One region of the Promicromonospora sp. NPDC050880 genome, then DNA from elsewhere that is predicted to be linked to it. Evidence: predicted binding sites of a transcription regulator. Region 1 holds the regulator's gene; each other region holds the start of a gene.
What was found. Region 1 encodes HspR, which represses chaperone genes until heat shock. Its sites were predicted from a motif close to AAGTTGAGTCNNNNNGACTCAACTT; they were not measured.

Region 1 (4,745 bases):
TGACGAGGACGTCGTCGACGCCGAGATCGTGGACGACGAGGACGAGCGCAAGTGACCGAGGAGAACCCGCAGGGGACCCCCGAGCCCGAGGGCTCGGGGGAGCACCCCTTCCAGTTCACGGACAAGCGCAAGGTCGACAGCTCCGGCGACGAGGCGCGCCCGGCCACGCCGGGCGAGCCCGCCGCGGCGGGCGCGGAGACCCCGGAGGAGTCCGCCCCGGCGGACCAGCCGGGCGAGGCCGCCGGCCAGGAGGGTGCGTCGGACGACCCGCTGGCGGGGCTCGACTTCGAGCCCTCCGGTGACGCCGGCGAGGCCGTAGAGGTGCTGAAGGCCAAGGCCGAGGCAGCCGAGCACCTGGACGCGCTGCAGCGCGAGCGGGCCAGCTTCACGAACTACCGCAACCGGGCGCTGCGCGACCAGGAGGCCGCGCGGGACCGGGGCGTGCAGGACGTGCTCAGCGCCCTGCTGCCGGTGCTCGACGACATCGAGCGTGCCAAGCAGCACGGCGAGCTGGACGGGCCCATGGCCGCGATCGCGGAGAAGATCGACCAGAGCCTGCAGAAGTTCGGCGTCGAGCGGTTCGGCAAGGTGGGCGAGGAGTTCGACCCCACCGTGCACGAGGCGCTCATGCACTCGACCGACGCCGACGCGTCGGCCACCACGGTGAACCTCGTGGTCGAGCCCGGGTACCGGATCGGCGAGAAGGTGGTCCGGGCGGCGCGCGTGGGTGTCGTCGGACCGGAGTAGGTCTCGTCTCCCGGAGCCGGGCACGCCCTGACGGCGTGCCCGGCTCCGGGAGCACAGTGCGGAAGGAGGTGCCATGACCGGTCAGGACTGGATGGAGAAGGACTTCTACGCCGTGCTGGGCGTGTCCAAGGACGCCGACGACGCGGCCGTCAAGAAGGCCTACCGCAAGCTCGCGCGCCAGTACCACCCCGACCAGAACCAGGGGAACGCCGCAGCCGAGTCCAAGTTCAAGGAGATCGGCGAGGCCTACGCGGTCCTGTCGGACCCGGAACAGCGCCGGCAGTACGACGCCGTGCGCGCCATGGCCGGCGGTGCGCGGTTCTCCGCAGGCCCCGGCGGCGCCGGGGCGGGCGGCTTCGAGGACATCATGGGCGCGATGTTCGGCGGCGGCCAGGGCCGGGGCGGCCCGCGGGTGCGCTACTCCCAGGGCGGGGCGGGCACCGCGGGCTTCGAGGACATCCTCGGCTCGATGTTCGGCGGCAGGTCCGGCTACGCGTCCACGGGGCCGGCCGGGTTCACCGCGCCGAGCCCGGGGGCCGACATCGCGGCACAGGTCACGCTGCCGTTCCGGGCGGCCGTGGAGGGCACGACCGCGGACCTCGAGGTGGGCGGCCGCACCATCCACGCCCGGATCCCCGCGGGGATCAACGACGGCAAGAAGATCCGTCTGCGGGGCAAGGGGCAGCCCGGGACCAACGGGGGCCCGGCCGGAGACCTGGTGGTCACCGTGCACGTGGCGCCCCACCCGGTCTGGACGCTGGACGGGCACAACCTGCGGATGACGGTGCCGGTCACGTTCGCAGAAGCGGCGCTCGGCACCACGCTGGACGTGCCGACCCTCGACGGGTCGACCGTGCGGCTCAAGGTGCCCGCGGGAACGCCGTCGGGCCGCGTGCTCCGGATCAAGGGGCGCGGGGTGCGCAGCGCGAGCGCGACGGGCGACCTGCTCGTGGGCGTGCAGGTGGCCGTGCCGCAGAAGCTCAGCAAGAAGGCCAGGGAGGCGCTGGAGTCCTTCGCTGCCGAGAGCGACGGCGAGGACGTGCGCGCGGGGCTCGCCCAGCGCGCGGCGGAATGACACCCGGCGCGGTGGGGCAGGTGCCCCGCCGCGCCGGTCTCGGCTAATCTGCCGGGACGCCGGACCAGCGGTGACGAGACAGGGAGGGCACATGATCGACGACGACGCACCGGTGCTCACCGTCTCCAAGGCCGCGGAGCTCGCGGGGATGCACCCGCAGACTCTGCGGCAGTACGACCGGCTCGGTCTCGTGGTGCCGCGGCGCACGCGCGGGCGCGGCCGCCGGTACTCGCGCCGCGACGTGTCGCGCCTGCTCCAGGTGCAGCGGCTCGCGCAGGTCGAGGGCATCAACCTGGCCGGCATCAAGCGCATCCTCGACCTGGAGGCGCACGTCTCGGTCCTGGAGGAACGTCTCAGCGACCTGCTCATGCGCGTCCAGGAGGAGGGCCGGGTGTTCGCCGCCGGACCGTCCGCCGGTGACGTCGTCGTCGTGCAGCGCGGCCAGCGGGTCCGCAGCACGGCGATGCGGGTCGACCTCGAGCACCGCGGGGTCGGCGGCGGCGCCGTCGTGCTCTGGCGGCCGACGCACCGCCGCGAGGAATGACGCACGATTTCAGCAATGCCATTCTTTCCTTAATGGAAAGGCGTACCGGCAGATAGGTAAGGCATTCCTTGCTCTCCGCCTCCTGCATTTCTGGAATACGATCGAGGTATTCCGGAGGTCAAGCACGGCAGGCGAGGAGAGAACAGATGAGCACGCTGATGGAGATGCCCGAGGTCGTCGAGTGCTCGATCGACGGCTGCGGCTACAACCACGACCACGGCTGCCACGCGGGCGCCGTCACGATCGGCGGTCACACGGGGGACGCCTCGTGCGCCACGTTCATCCCGCTGAGCACGAAGGGTGGCCTGGAGAAGGTCATCGCCCACGTCGGGGCCTGCCAGCGTGGTGAGTGCCTGCACAACGACAACCTGGAGTGCGGCGCGCCGTCGATCCGGGTGGGCGCCGGTCCCGAGGACCCGGGCCACGCCGACTGCCTGACCTTCCAGGAGCGCTGAGCCCGCACGAGCGACAGGGCGCCCGCTCTCCGTCGAGCGGGCGCCCTGCGCTGGTTCGTGGGACGCCGGGGCGCCGCGGGCTCAGCGAGCCAGGTGGTCCAGCAGGAGCAGTGCGTCGTCGTGCGTCCCGGGCAGGCGCTCCACCCAGACCCGGGTGGGCCGCCGCACCTCGGTGGTGAGACCGAGCACCTCGGCGTTGCGCTCCACGACGCGGCGGAGCGACTGGCCCAGCTCGGCGGTCGACGGGCCGCGCTCGCAGAGCACCACGAAGGTGCCGTCCCCGATCGCGGCCATGGGGTGGCCCTCGCCGAAGACCTGGTGCAGCGTGCGGCCGATGGCCGCGGAGCGTGCCAGCCGCTGCCAGGTGTCGAGGTTGTCCAGGCCCACGTCGAGCACGAGCAGGCAGTGCGTGCTCCCGGCCGTGGTGCCCGAGCGCTGGGCCGTGCCGTACGTCTCGCGCAGCCGCTCGCCCAGGTACTCGCCGGTCGGCAGCCCTGTCGACGGGTCGCGCGTGGCGATCTGGTAGGGGACCCGCTCGCGTTCACCGACCCAGCCGATCGCCGCGGCGCGCAGCGCGCCCACGTCCGTCGGCCGGCCGAACGCGGCGTAGAGGCACGCCACGTCGTCCAACGCCTCGGTGATCCCGGCACCGACAGCCGCCCGGGCCGCGCCCAGCCGCTCGGCGGGCGCGATCACGCCCCGGCCCTCGGCCAGGGCCTCGGCCAGCGCCTCTGCGGCGGGGTGGTCCCAGTCGTTCGGCCGGATCCAGACCGAGGCGAGGCTCGTGGCGCGCCACCGCTCGCGCAGGTCGTGAATTCGCACCCGCGCCTCCTGCTGTGACTCGCTCATGATGAAGGGACCCTCACGGGGATACATCATGACGCACCTTCGGGGTCGGAGTAGCACACTTCACCCGGAGGCTGTGGGCGATTTGTATTTTTCAGCCCCTGGGATTCGCGGTGTGGCTCTATAGTCTTGGGCAGGACACGGCCGAGAGTCTGGGTGGACGTGAAGCAAGTCGAGAGCAGTACCGGGGAGACCCCGAGCGACGCGGAACTGATCCTGCAGGTCAGGTCGGGTAACCGCGAAGCTTTTGGCGTGCTCTACGAGCGTCACGCGGCCGCCGCACGAGCGCTCGCCCGCCAGTACGTCTCGCCGTCCGACGCCGAGGACGTCGTCGCCGACGCCTTCAGCAAGCTCTTCGAGATGCTCCGCCGTGGTGCCGGACCCGACACCGGGTTCCGCCCCTACCTCTACACCGTGGTGCGCCACCGCGCGTTCGACGTGCGGCGCGGCGCCGTGCGTACCCGGCCGAGCACGGACGACGAGATCGAGTCGGTGCTGGGCCGGGTGGCGTCCGAGGAGGACCCGGCCCTCGCCGACTTCGAGCGCAGCGTGGTCTACCGGGCGTACGCGGACCTTCCGGAGCGGTGGCGCGAAGTGCTCTGGTACGTGCTGGTCGACGACGTGAAGCCGGCGCAGGTGGCGCCGCTGCTGGGGCTCAGCCCGAACGGTGTCTCCGCGCTGCTGTACCGGGCCAAGGAAGCGCTGCGGGCGGGCTACCTGCAGCAGCACCTCACGCACGCACCGTCGGACACGTGCCGCACCGTCAACCCGCTGCTGGGCGGGTACGTGCGCGACAGCCTGTCGAAGCGGGAGACCACGAAGATCACCGAGCACCTCGCGACCTGCGGCACCTGCAGCGCGCTGGTGCTGGAGCTGCACGACGTGGCGCACGGCATGAAGACCGTCATCGCCCCGCTGGTGCTGGGCGCGGGCGGCCTCGCCCTCGTGGGTGCGGGGGCGCCGATCGGCGGGCTCGCCGTCGCGGCGAAGGCGGGCGCCGGTGCCGGTGCCGGAGCGGCGGCGGGCGCACCGGCCGCCACCACGGCGACCGTGAGCGCGGCCGGCACGTTCTCCGGCG
Region 2 (4,745 bases), on a different contig from region 1:
TCGGACCGGGCGGCGAGGTGATCGGCTCCGTGTCCGGCGGATGCGTCGAGGGCGCGGTGTACGACGTGTGCCTGGAGGTCGCCGAGACCGGCCGCCCCGCACTGGTCCGCTACGGCGTGTCCGACGAGGCGGCTTTCGACGTCGGTCTGACCTGCGGCGGGACCATCGAGCTCTTCGTCGCGCCGCTCTCCCGTGCCGCCTGGCCGGACTTCGATACGTTCGCGCGGCGGGCGATCGGACGCACGACGCCGGGTAGCGGCGCCACGAGGAGCACCCACGCCGACGCGGCAGCCGGCGGCGGCGTCTGCCTGGCCACGGTCGTGGCCGCACCGGGCGGTACGACGGTGGGTCGGCACCTGATCGTCCTCGAGGCCGCACCAGCCGAACCCGGCACCAGCACCAGCCCCGGTCCGGGGTTCCCGCCCGGACCCGCGCCTGCGCCCGGGCTGGGCGGCGCAGGGCTCGACGCCGCAAGGCTCGGCGACACAGAGCTAGACGCCGCAAGGCTCGACAACGCAGGGCTCGACGCCGCAGAACTCAGCAACGCGGGGCTAGGCAACGCAGGGCTGGGCAACGCGGACCTCGACGCCGCCGTCACCGCGGACGCCGTCGGGCAGATCACCGCGGGACTCTCCACGCTCCGGGAGTACGGGCCGCACGGCGAGCGCACGGGTACCGGAACGCAAGTCTTCCTCCAGGTGTTCGCACCCCGCCCGCGCCTGCTCGTGTTCGGTGCCATCGACTTCGCCGCCGCGATGACCCGCGCCGGACGGCTGCTGGGCTACCACGTCACCGTCTGTGACGCGCGCCCCGTCTTCACCACGGCACAGCGTTTCCCGGAGGCGGACGAGCTGGTCGTGGACTGGCCGCACCGCTACCTCGCCGCCGAGATCGAGGCCGGACGGGTGTCCGGACGCGACGCCGTCTGCGTGCTCACCCACGACCCGAAGTTCGACGTGCCGCTGCTGCGCACCGCGCTCACCGGTCTGCCCGCCGGCACGTACGTGGGCGCGATGGGCTCCCGCCGTGCGCACGCGGAACGCCAGGCGCAGTTGATCGAGGACGGCGTACCGCCCGAGGCGCTGGCGAGACTTCGCAGCCCGATCGGCCTCGACCTGGGCGCCCGCACCCCGGACGAGACAGCGGTCTCCATCGCGGCCGAGATGATCGCGACCCGCTCGGGCGCCTCGGCCAGACCGCTGCGCGAGACCCACGGCCCGATCCACGGGTGACCTGTCGGTCCTGGCCCGACCTGCGCAGCGGACCTCGCAGCCCGCACGGCCACCACCGTCCTAGGCTGCAGCCATGCCAGAGCACGTACAGACCGTCGTCCCGCCCAGGCTCCGCCGTGGCGACACCCTCCGTGTGATCGCGCCCGCGCGGTCCCGGACCATGGTCATGGAGCACGACAACACCCGGTGGATCGACGAGCGGTTCGCCGCCATGGGGCTCACGCTCACGTTCGGTGAGCACGTGGACGAGGACGACCAGTTCCGCAGCAGCACCGTCGAGCACCGCGTCGCGGACCTGCACGCCGCGTTCGCCGACCCGTCCGTGGCGGGGATCCTGACCGTGATCGGCGGCTTCAACAGCAACGAGCTGCTGCCGTACCTGGACTTCGACCTGATCGCGGCGAACCCGAAGGTCTTCTGCGGCTACTCGGACATCACCGCGCTGCAGAACGCGATCCTCGCGCGCACCGGTCTGGTCACGTACTCCGGACCGCACTGGTCGAGCTGGGGCATGCGCGACCACTTCGAGCCCACCGGGGACTGGTTCCGCGCGGCCGTGACCGACGACGCCCCGATCGTCGTGGAGCCCTCGGCCGCCTGGACCGACGACCTGTGGTTCGCCGACCAGGACGCCCGCACGCCCGTACCGAACGAGGGCTGGTGGCCGCTGCGGCCGGGGCGGGCCGCGGGCCGGGTCGTCGGCGGCAACCTGAGCACGCTGGCGCTGCTGCACGGCACCCCGTACCTGCCCTCGCTGGACGGCGCGCTCCTGTTCCTGGAGGACGACTTCGAGTCCGACGCCGCCCACGTGGCCCGCCACCTCACGGCCCTGCTCCAGCAGCCGGGCGCGGACGGCGTCGCCGGCCTGGTGATCGGCCGGTTCCAGGCGAGCTCCGGCGTGACGCGCGAGGCGCTCGACGAGATCGTCGCGCGTCAGCCCGCCCTGCGCGGCAAGCCGGTCCTGGCGGGCGTGGACTTCGGGCACACCAGCCCGCTGCTCACCCTCCCGGTGGGCGGCACGGCGGAGGTCGCCGTCGGCCCGGACGAGGCAACGCTGACGATCACCCGCCACTGACCTCGTGATCCCAGGGCGGCGTCCGCCGTCGGCGAACCCGGAAATTGAGTCGGGTCGACTCAGGTTGTACCGGTCATCAGACCCCGCCCGAGGAGGACATCATGACCACCGTTCTGACCCGTTCCCCGTTCGCCCACACCTGGCTCCGCGACCCGTGGAGCCAGCCGCTGGCCGCCGAGGGCCCCGTGCCCGCGGCCGACGTCTACCGTGAGGGCGAGGACCTCGTCGCCCGCCTCGACCTGCCGGGCGTGAACCCGGCCGACGACATCACCGTCGAGGTCGAGGGCCGCAAGCTCGTCGTGCGTGGCGAGCGCAAGGACCAGCGCTCGGAGGAGTCCGAGGGCCGCCGCATCTCGGAGGTCCGCTTCGGCTCCTTCCGCCGCACCGTCACGCTGCCGAAGGCCGTGGACGGCGACGCCGTCCGCGCGTCCTACGACGCGGGCGTGCTGACGGTCACCGTGCCGGGCGTCTTCGCCGGCACGACGCCGCAGCGCATCGAGGTCACCACCGCCGCCTGATCCCAGGCGCTCCACCGACGGCGCCCGACCGCTCCCCGCGGCCGGGCGCCGTCGTCGTGTACGGGGCCTTTTCACCCCTTCCGGCGCGGCACGCCGTGGACGCCGTCGGGGAAAACCCGTATGTGCCGGTCAGATCGTTGTCTGCCGCGAAACGGCGCCAAATACTTCTCCTGAGCACCGCACCCGTCGCGCCCCAGCGCAGCGGGAGGACATGTCCGCGAAGGAGCGTTCGATGCGTCGCACCAGACACCGCACCACCCGCACCGCACTGGTGGCCACGGCCGCCCTGTCGCTCGTCCTGTCGGCCTCGCTCGCGGCCTCGGCGGCCGCACCGCGCGCCGGCGACGCCGGGCCCACCGCGGACGACGCCGCCGCACCGGCCGCATCCGCCCAGGACCTGGCGGCGGCCCTGACCTGGTCGGACGAGTTCGACGGCGCTGCCGGCAGCGCGCCCAACGCCGCCAACTGGAACCACGAGACCGGAGCGGGCGGCTGGGGCAACAACGAGCTGCAGAACTACGTGAACTCGCGCCAGAACTCCGCGCTGGACGGCAACGGCAACCTCGTCATCACGGCACGGCAGGACGGCAACGGCGGGTACACCTCCGCGCGTCTGACCACCAAGGGCAAGGTCCAGCCGCAGTACGGTCGCCTGGAGGCGCGCATCAAGATCCCGCGCGGGCAGGGCATCTGGCCGGCGTTCTGGATGCTGGGGGCGCAGTTCCCGAGCACGCCGTGGCCGAACTCGGGCGAGATCGACATCATGGAGAACATCGGCCGCGAGCCGCACCTGGTGCACGGCACGCTGCACGGCCCCGGGTATTCCGGCGGCAACCCCATCACCGGGCAGTACATGCACCCGCAGGGCTGGTCGTTCGCCGACGACTTCCACACCTTCGCCGTCGACTGGAGCCCCAACTCCATCACCTGGCTCGTGGACGGCGTCGCCTACCAGACGTTCACCCCGGCCAACACCGGGAGCAACCCCTGGGTCTTCAACCAGCCGTTCTTCTTCATCCTGAACGTCGCCGTCGGCGGCAACTGGCCCGGATACCCGGACGGCACCACCCAGTTCCCGCAGCAGATGGTGGTCGACTACGTGCGCGTCTACGACTCCACCGGCGGCGGGGGCAGCCGCACCGGCACCGTCACGGCGTCCAACGGCATCTGCCTCGACGTGGCCGGCGCCAACACCGCCAACGGCACGCCGATCCAGCTCGCCTGGTGCAACGGCAACGCCGCCCAGCAGTGGACGGTCGGCACCGACGGCACCGTCCGCGCGCTGGGCAAGTGCCTGGACGTCTCGGGCGGCGGCACCGCGGCCGGCACCCCGGTCCAGCTCTGGGACTGCAACGGCACCGGGGCGCAGCAGTGGACCGCCGTGAGCGGCACCCAGGCACTGCGCAACCCGCAGTCCGGGCGCTGCCTCCAGCCCGTGGGCCGGGTGCAGAACGACGGCACCCGCACGGAGATCGCCAACTGCGACGGGAGCACTGTTCAGCGCTGGACGCTGCCCTAGCGGGTTTCCGGGCCCGCGCGATGAGGGACTTGCCGACCGGCGTCGGGTAGCGGGCACGCCGACCGGCGTCGGGTAGCGGGCACGCCGAGCCGCGGGGTGGGCGCGCCGACCCGTGGGGTGGCGGGCGCGCCAGCCTGAGCGGGGTGGCACGCGTGACACCCCTCCGATAGTGCGCTTCTACCCAGTCATCAGGCCCAGAAACCGACGCGATCCTGGGCCTGATGACTGGGTAGAAGCGCACCTTTCTGTGGCGACGCCGGCATGCCGAGCATTCGACCGACCCTGGTGGTCCGACCGTCAGGATCAGGAGCACGCCGCAGCAGGAGCGCACCGCAGCAGGAGCACGCCGCAGCAGGAGCGCCGCAACGGCGCACCGAAGCAGCGCGTCGCGTCAGCTCGCG
Region 3 (4,745 bases), on a different contig from region 1:
GGTCGCCGATCTCGCGCTGCACCAGGCGGCGCAGCGGCCGGGCACCGTAGGCGGGGTCGAAGCCCTCCAGGGCGAGCCACTCGCGGGCGGCCGGTGTCACGTCCAACGTGATGCGCCGGTCACCGAGCCGCGTGGCGAACGCGTCCACCTGCAGGTCCACGATGCTGCCCAGCTCGTCGAGCGTCAGGGCGTCGAAGACCACGACGTCGTCCAGCCGGTTGAGGAACTCCGGCTTGAACGCCGCGCGCACGGCCGTCATGACGGACTCGCGCCGCTCCTCGTCCGACAGCATCGGTTCCACGAGGAACTGCGAACCGAGGTTGGAGGTCAGCACCAGGATGGTGTTGCGGAAGTCCACGGTGCGGCCCTGGCCGTCCGTCAGGCGCCCGTCGTCGAGCACCTGGAGCAGGATGTCGAAGACCTCGGGGTGCGCCTTCTCCACCTCGTCCAGCAGCACCACCGTGTAGGGCCGCCGCCGCACGGCCTCGGTGAGCTGACCGCCCTCCTCGTACCCGACGTACCCCGGAGGGGCACCGACGAGGCGGGCCACGGAATGCTTCTCCCCGTACTCGGACATGTCGATGCGCACCATGGCGCGCTCGTCGTCGAACAGGAAGTCGGCCAGCGCCTTGGCGAGCTCCGTCTTGCCCACGCCCGTGGGGCCGAGGAACAGGAAGGACCCCGTGGGCCGGTCGGGGTCGGCGACGCCCGCCCGGGTACGTCGCACGGCGTCGGACACCGCGGACACCGCGGCCTTCTGACCGATGAGGCGCTGCCCGAGCACCTCCTCCATGTGCAGGAGCTTCTCGGACTCGCCCTGGAGCAGGCGCCCGGCGGGGATGCCGGTCCACGCCGCGACGACCTCCGCGATCTCGTCGGCACCGACCTTGTCCGCGATCATCGGCTGGTCCGGGGACGGCAGGCTCTCGACCTCGGACTCCTCCTGCTCGGCCGCGGCGAGCTGCTTCTCGACCCCCGGGATCTCGCCGTACCGGATCCGGGCGGCACCCTCGAGGTCGCCCTCGCGGAGCTTGCGCTCGGCGTCGGTCCGCAGCTCGTCGAGGCGCGCGCGCAGGTCACCGACGCGGTTGTGGCCCGCCTTCTCGGACTCCCAGCGCGCGGTGAGCGCGGCCAGGGCCTCCCGGCGGTCAGCCAGGTCGGCGCGGAGGCGCTCCAGCCGGTCCTTCGACGCCGCGTCCTCCGACTCGGACAGGACCACCTCCTCCATCTCGAGCCGCGTGACGGCACGCTGCAGCTCGTCGATCTCCACCGGGGACGAGTCGAGCTCCATGCGCAGGCGCGACGCCGCCTCGTCGACCAGGTCGATCGCCTTGTCCGGAAGCTGCCGTCCGGAGATGTACCGGTCGGAGAGCGTGGCCGCGGCCACGAGCGCCGAGTCGGCGATCGTCACCTTGTGGTGCGCCTCGTAGCGCTCCTTGAGCCCGCGCAGGATCGCCACCGTGTCCTCGACCGACGGCTCGCCGACGAAGACCTGCTGGAAGCGCCGCTCCAGGGCCGGGTCCTTCTCGATGTGCTCGCGGTACTCGTCGAGGGTCGTGGCACCCACGAGACGCAGCTCGCCGCGCGCCAGCATCGGCTTGAGCATGTTGCCGGCGTCCATGGCACCCTCGCCGCCGGCTCCCGCGCCGACCACCGTGTGCAGCTCGTCGATGAAGGTGACCACCTCGCCGTCCGACGCCGTGATCTCCTCCAGGACCGCCTTCAGCCGCTCCTCGAACTCACCCCGGTACTTGGCACCCGCGACCATGCTCGCCAGGTCCAGCGCGACCAGACGCTTGCCCTTGAGGGACTCGGGCACGTCACCGGCGACGATGCGCTGGGCCAGGCCCTCGACGACGGCGGTCTTGCCGACGCCGGGCTCGCCGATGAGCACCGGGTTGTTCTTGGTGCGGCGGCTGAGCACCTGGATCACGCGGCGGATCTCCGAGTCGCGGCCGATCACCGGGTCCAGCTTGCCGTCCCGGGCCTGCTGGGTCAGGTCCGTTCCGTACTGCTCCAGCGCCTTGTACGTGCCCTCCGGGTTGGGGCTGGTGACCCGCCCGGACCCGCGGACGGCGGGCAGCGCCGCGCGCAGGGCGTCGGCGGTGGCCCCGGCGTCGGACAGGATGCGGGCCGCGGACGACTGGCCGGCCGCCAGCGCGATGAGCAGGTGCTCGGTCGAGACGTACTCGTCACCCAGCCCCTGGGCCTCCTTGCCCGCCAGGTCGAGCACCGTCGCCAGGGCGCGGCTCGCGCTGGGCTGGGCGGTGCTCGCGCCGCTGGCCTGGGGCAGGGCGACGAGCGCCGCGCGCACCTGCTGTCCGATGGCCTGCGCGTTCGCCCCGACCGCGTCGAGCAGCCCGACGGCCACGCCGTTCTCCTGCTGGAGCAGCGAGGCGAGCAGGTGGACCGGCTCGAGCTGCGGGTTGCCGGCGGCGGACGCCGACTGGATCGCGTCGCCGATCGCCTGCTGCGACATGGTCGTGAACTTGGTGTCCATGAAGCCTCCCGGGGCTGATGACGTGGGCAGGGGTCTGTCCAGGGGAACCTGATCAAAGTTGAGTCTATTCCACTCAACTTGGAATTTCACTCTAGCGCGTACCGCCGACACTCGTAGCGTGATCCCATGAACACCCAGGTCATCGTGCTCAACGGCGGCTCCAGCTCCGGCAAGTCCGCGATCGCACGGAGCCTCCAGGCCGTGCTCCCCGACGCCTGGCTGTCGCTCAGCATCGACACCCTCGTCGACGCGATGCCCGCACGGCTCACGACCGGCGGCGACGGGATCGGCTTCGCGGACGACGGTGGCGTCGACGTCGGGCACGAGTTCATGGCGCTCCAGGACGCCTGGATCACCGGACTGGTCGCCATGGCGCGCGCAGGAGCGCACGTCGTGGTCGACGACGTCTTCCTCGGGGGCGCCGCCTCCCAGCGCCGCTGGCTCGACGCGCTGGGCGACGTGCCGGCGCTCTGGGTCGGCGTGCGGTGCGACCCGGCCGTCGCCGGGCAGCGCGAGGCGGCACGCGGCGACCGGGTGGCGGGCATGGCCGCGAAGCAGGCCGACGTCGTGCACCAGGGTGTCGCCTACGACCTCGAGGTCGACACCACGGGCACCAGCTCCGTGGACTGTGCGCGGACCATCGCCGCACACCTGAGATCATCACGAGGTGACCGAGCAGACTGACGACTCCCTGACACCCCCTCGCGCCGCCCTCGTCGGGATCGTCGGAGGCTCCTTCTCGGGACTGTTCGGCCTGGGCGGCGGCATCGTCATGGTGCCGCTCCTGACCTCGCTGGGCGGCCTGACGCAGCGCCGGGCCAGCGCCTACTCGCTGGCCGCGATCCTGCCGGCCGCCGTCGTCGGGTCCATCCCGTACCTGACGCACCAGGCCGTCGACCTGGTCGCCGCGGGCCTGCTCGTCGTGGGCTCGGTGATCGGCGCGGTCGTGGGTGCGCGCCTGCTCGCCAGGGTGCCGGAGTCGCTGCTGCGCTGGCTGTTCGTCGGCGTGCTGGTCGCCGGGATCGTGCGGTCGCTGCTCGACGGGTTCGGCGAGCCCCCGGAGGTGGACACCGCGGGGGGCCTGCCCAGCCTGCTCGACGGCGCCGGGATGGTGGGCCTCGGCCTCGTCATGGGCGTCGCCTCGGGTCTGCTCGGCATCGGCGGCGGCCAGCTCGCCGTGCCGGGCCTGTCGGCGCTGTTCGACTTCGCGCCCGCCCTGGCCAAAGGCACGTCGCTGGTCGCGATGATCCCCACCGCCGTCTCCGGCACCTGGGTCAACGCACGCAACGGCCTGGTGCACCTGAAGACCGCCGCGCTCATCGGCCTGGTGGCCTCGGCCTTCTCCTTCGGCGGCGCCAGCCTGTCGGTGGTGCTGCCCGACCGGGTCGCGTCGGTCGCGTTCGCCGCGCTGCTCGTCTTCGCCCTGGTCCAGCAGGTCCGCAAGGCACTGGAGAGGCGGCCACACTAGACCCCCGTCCTTCGAGACCCGACTTCTCGGCTCCGGACGATGCCGGAGCGAAGAGAGCCGGGTCCCGAAAGCGGCGGCGAGCCGGTCAGTCCGCCCGGCAGGCCTGGTCGCGGCGCGGCATCTCGCCGTCGACCAGGTAGGCCGTCCCGACGTTCAGGGCGCACGCGTTGCCGCCGATGACGTAGACGCCGTGACCACTGCCGTCCACGCTCACGAGCCGGGCACGCTCGCCGAACTTCTCCCGGGCCAGCTCGGCGCCCAGGTGCGGCGTCGCCGGGTCACGACGGTTCTGCATGATCAGCAGGTTGCGCGGACCCTCGTCGGTGATCTGCACGGGCGGCTCCACCGGCTCGTTCGACCAGAAGGCACACGGCGTGACGTTGGCGGTCGCCGCGCCGTACAGCGGGTATCGCTGACGGTCCTCGGCGACGGCCTCGCGGTACGTGTCGACGTTCTCCGACCAGTTGACGTCGTTGCAGGTCACGGCGAGATAGGCGGACCAGGCGTTGGACGCCGGCCACGGCTCGCCGGCCGCCGTCGCCCCGACGCCGGCCGGGCCCGCACCGAACCCGATGTCGGGACGGAAGGTCTCGGCCAGCCGCAGGGCGGCCTCGCCGTCGCCGCTCCGGACCGACTGCCAGGTCTGCGCCAGTCCCGCGTAGCTCGACTCGCCGTACAGACCGGCGAAGCTGACGAAGCGGAACAGGGTGCCGTCCAGCCCCTCGACCGGGTTCTGGTCCAGCCGCTCGGCGGTCTCGAAGTAGGTGGCCTGTACCT

Region 2: a site for HspR is predicted at 2,349-2,373, ahead of ACIBBF_RS14065 (Hsp20/alpha crystallin family protein). Genes of this name have one in related genera too.
Region 3: a site for HspR is predicted at 2,556-2,580, ahead of clpB (ATP-dependent chaperone ClpB). Genes of this name have one in related genera too.

What each region holds. Positions count from the first base shown of each region.
Region 1 is NZ_JBITFV010000005.1:47,937-52,681, forward strand. It holds gene dnaK (molecular chaperone DnaK) at 1-55, shown strand, start outside; gene grpE (nucleotide exchange factor GrpE) at 52-747, shown strand; gene ACIBBF_RS10880 (DnaJ C-terminal domain-containing protein) at 821-1,822, shown strand; gene ACIBBF_RS10885 (heat shock protein transcriptional repressor HspR) at 1,914-2,366, shown strand; gene ACIBBF_RS10890 (DUF1540 domain-containing protein) at 2,513-2,821, shown strand; gene ACIBBF_RS10895 (hypothetical protein) at 2,903-3,670, opposite strand; gene ACIBBF_RS10900 (sigma-70 family RNA polymerase sigma factor) at 3,920-4,745, shown strand, end outside.
Region 2 is NZ_JBITFV010000007.1:103,653-108,397, forward strand. It holds gene ACIBBF_RS14055 (XdhC family protein) at 1-1,232, shown strand, start outside; gene ACIBBF_RS14060 (LD-carboxypeptidase) at 1,306-2,307, shown strand; gene ACIBBF_RS14065 (Hsp20/alpha crystallin family protein) at 2,409-2,825, shown strand; gene ACIBBF_RS14070 (family 16 glycosylhydrolase) at 3,058-4,344, shown strand; gene ACIBBF_RS14075 (ROK family protein) at 4,736-4,745, opposite strand, start outside.
Region 3 is NZ_JBITFV010000013.1:53,598-58,342, reverse strand. It holds gene clpB (ATP-dependent chaperone ClpB) at 1-2,500, opposite strand, end outside; gene cpt (chloramphenicol phosphotransferase CPT) at 2,627-3,184, shown strand; gene ACIBBF_RS19170 (sulfite exporter TauE/SafE family protein) at 3,168-3,968, shown strand; gene ACIBBF_RS19165 (alpha/beta hydrolase) at 4,054-4,745, opposite strand, start outside.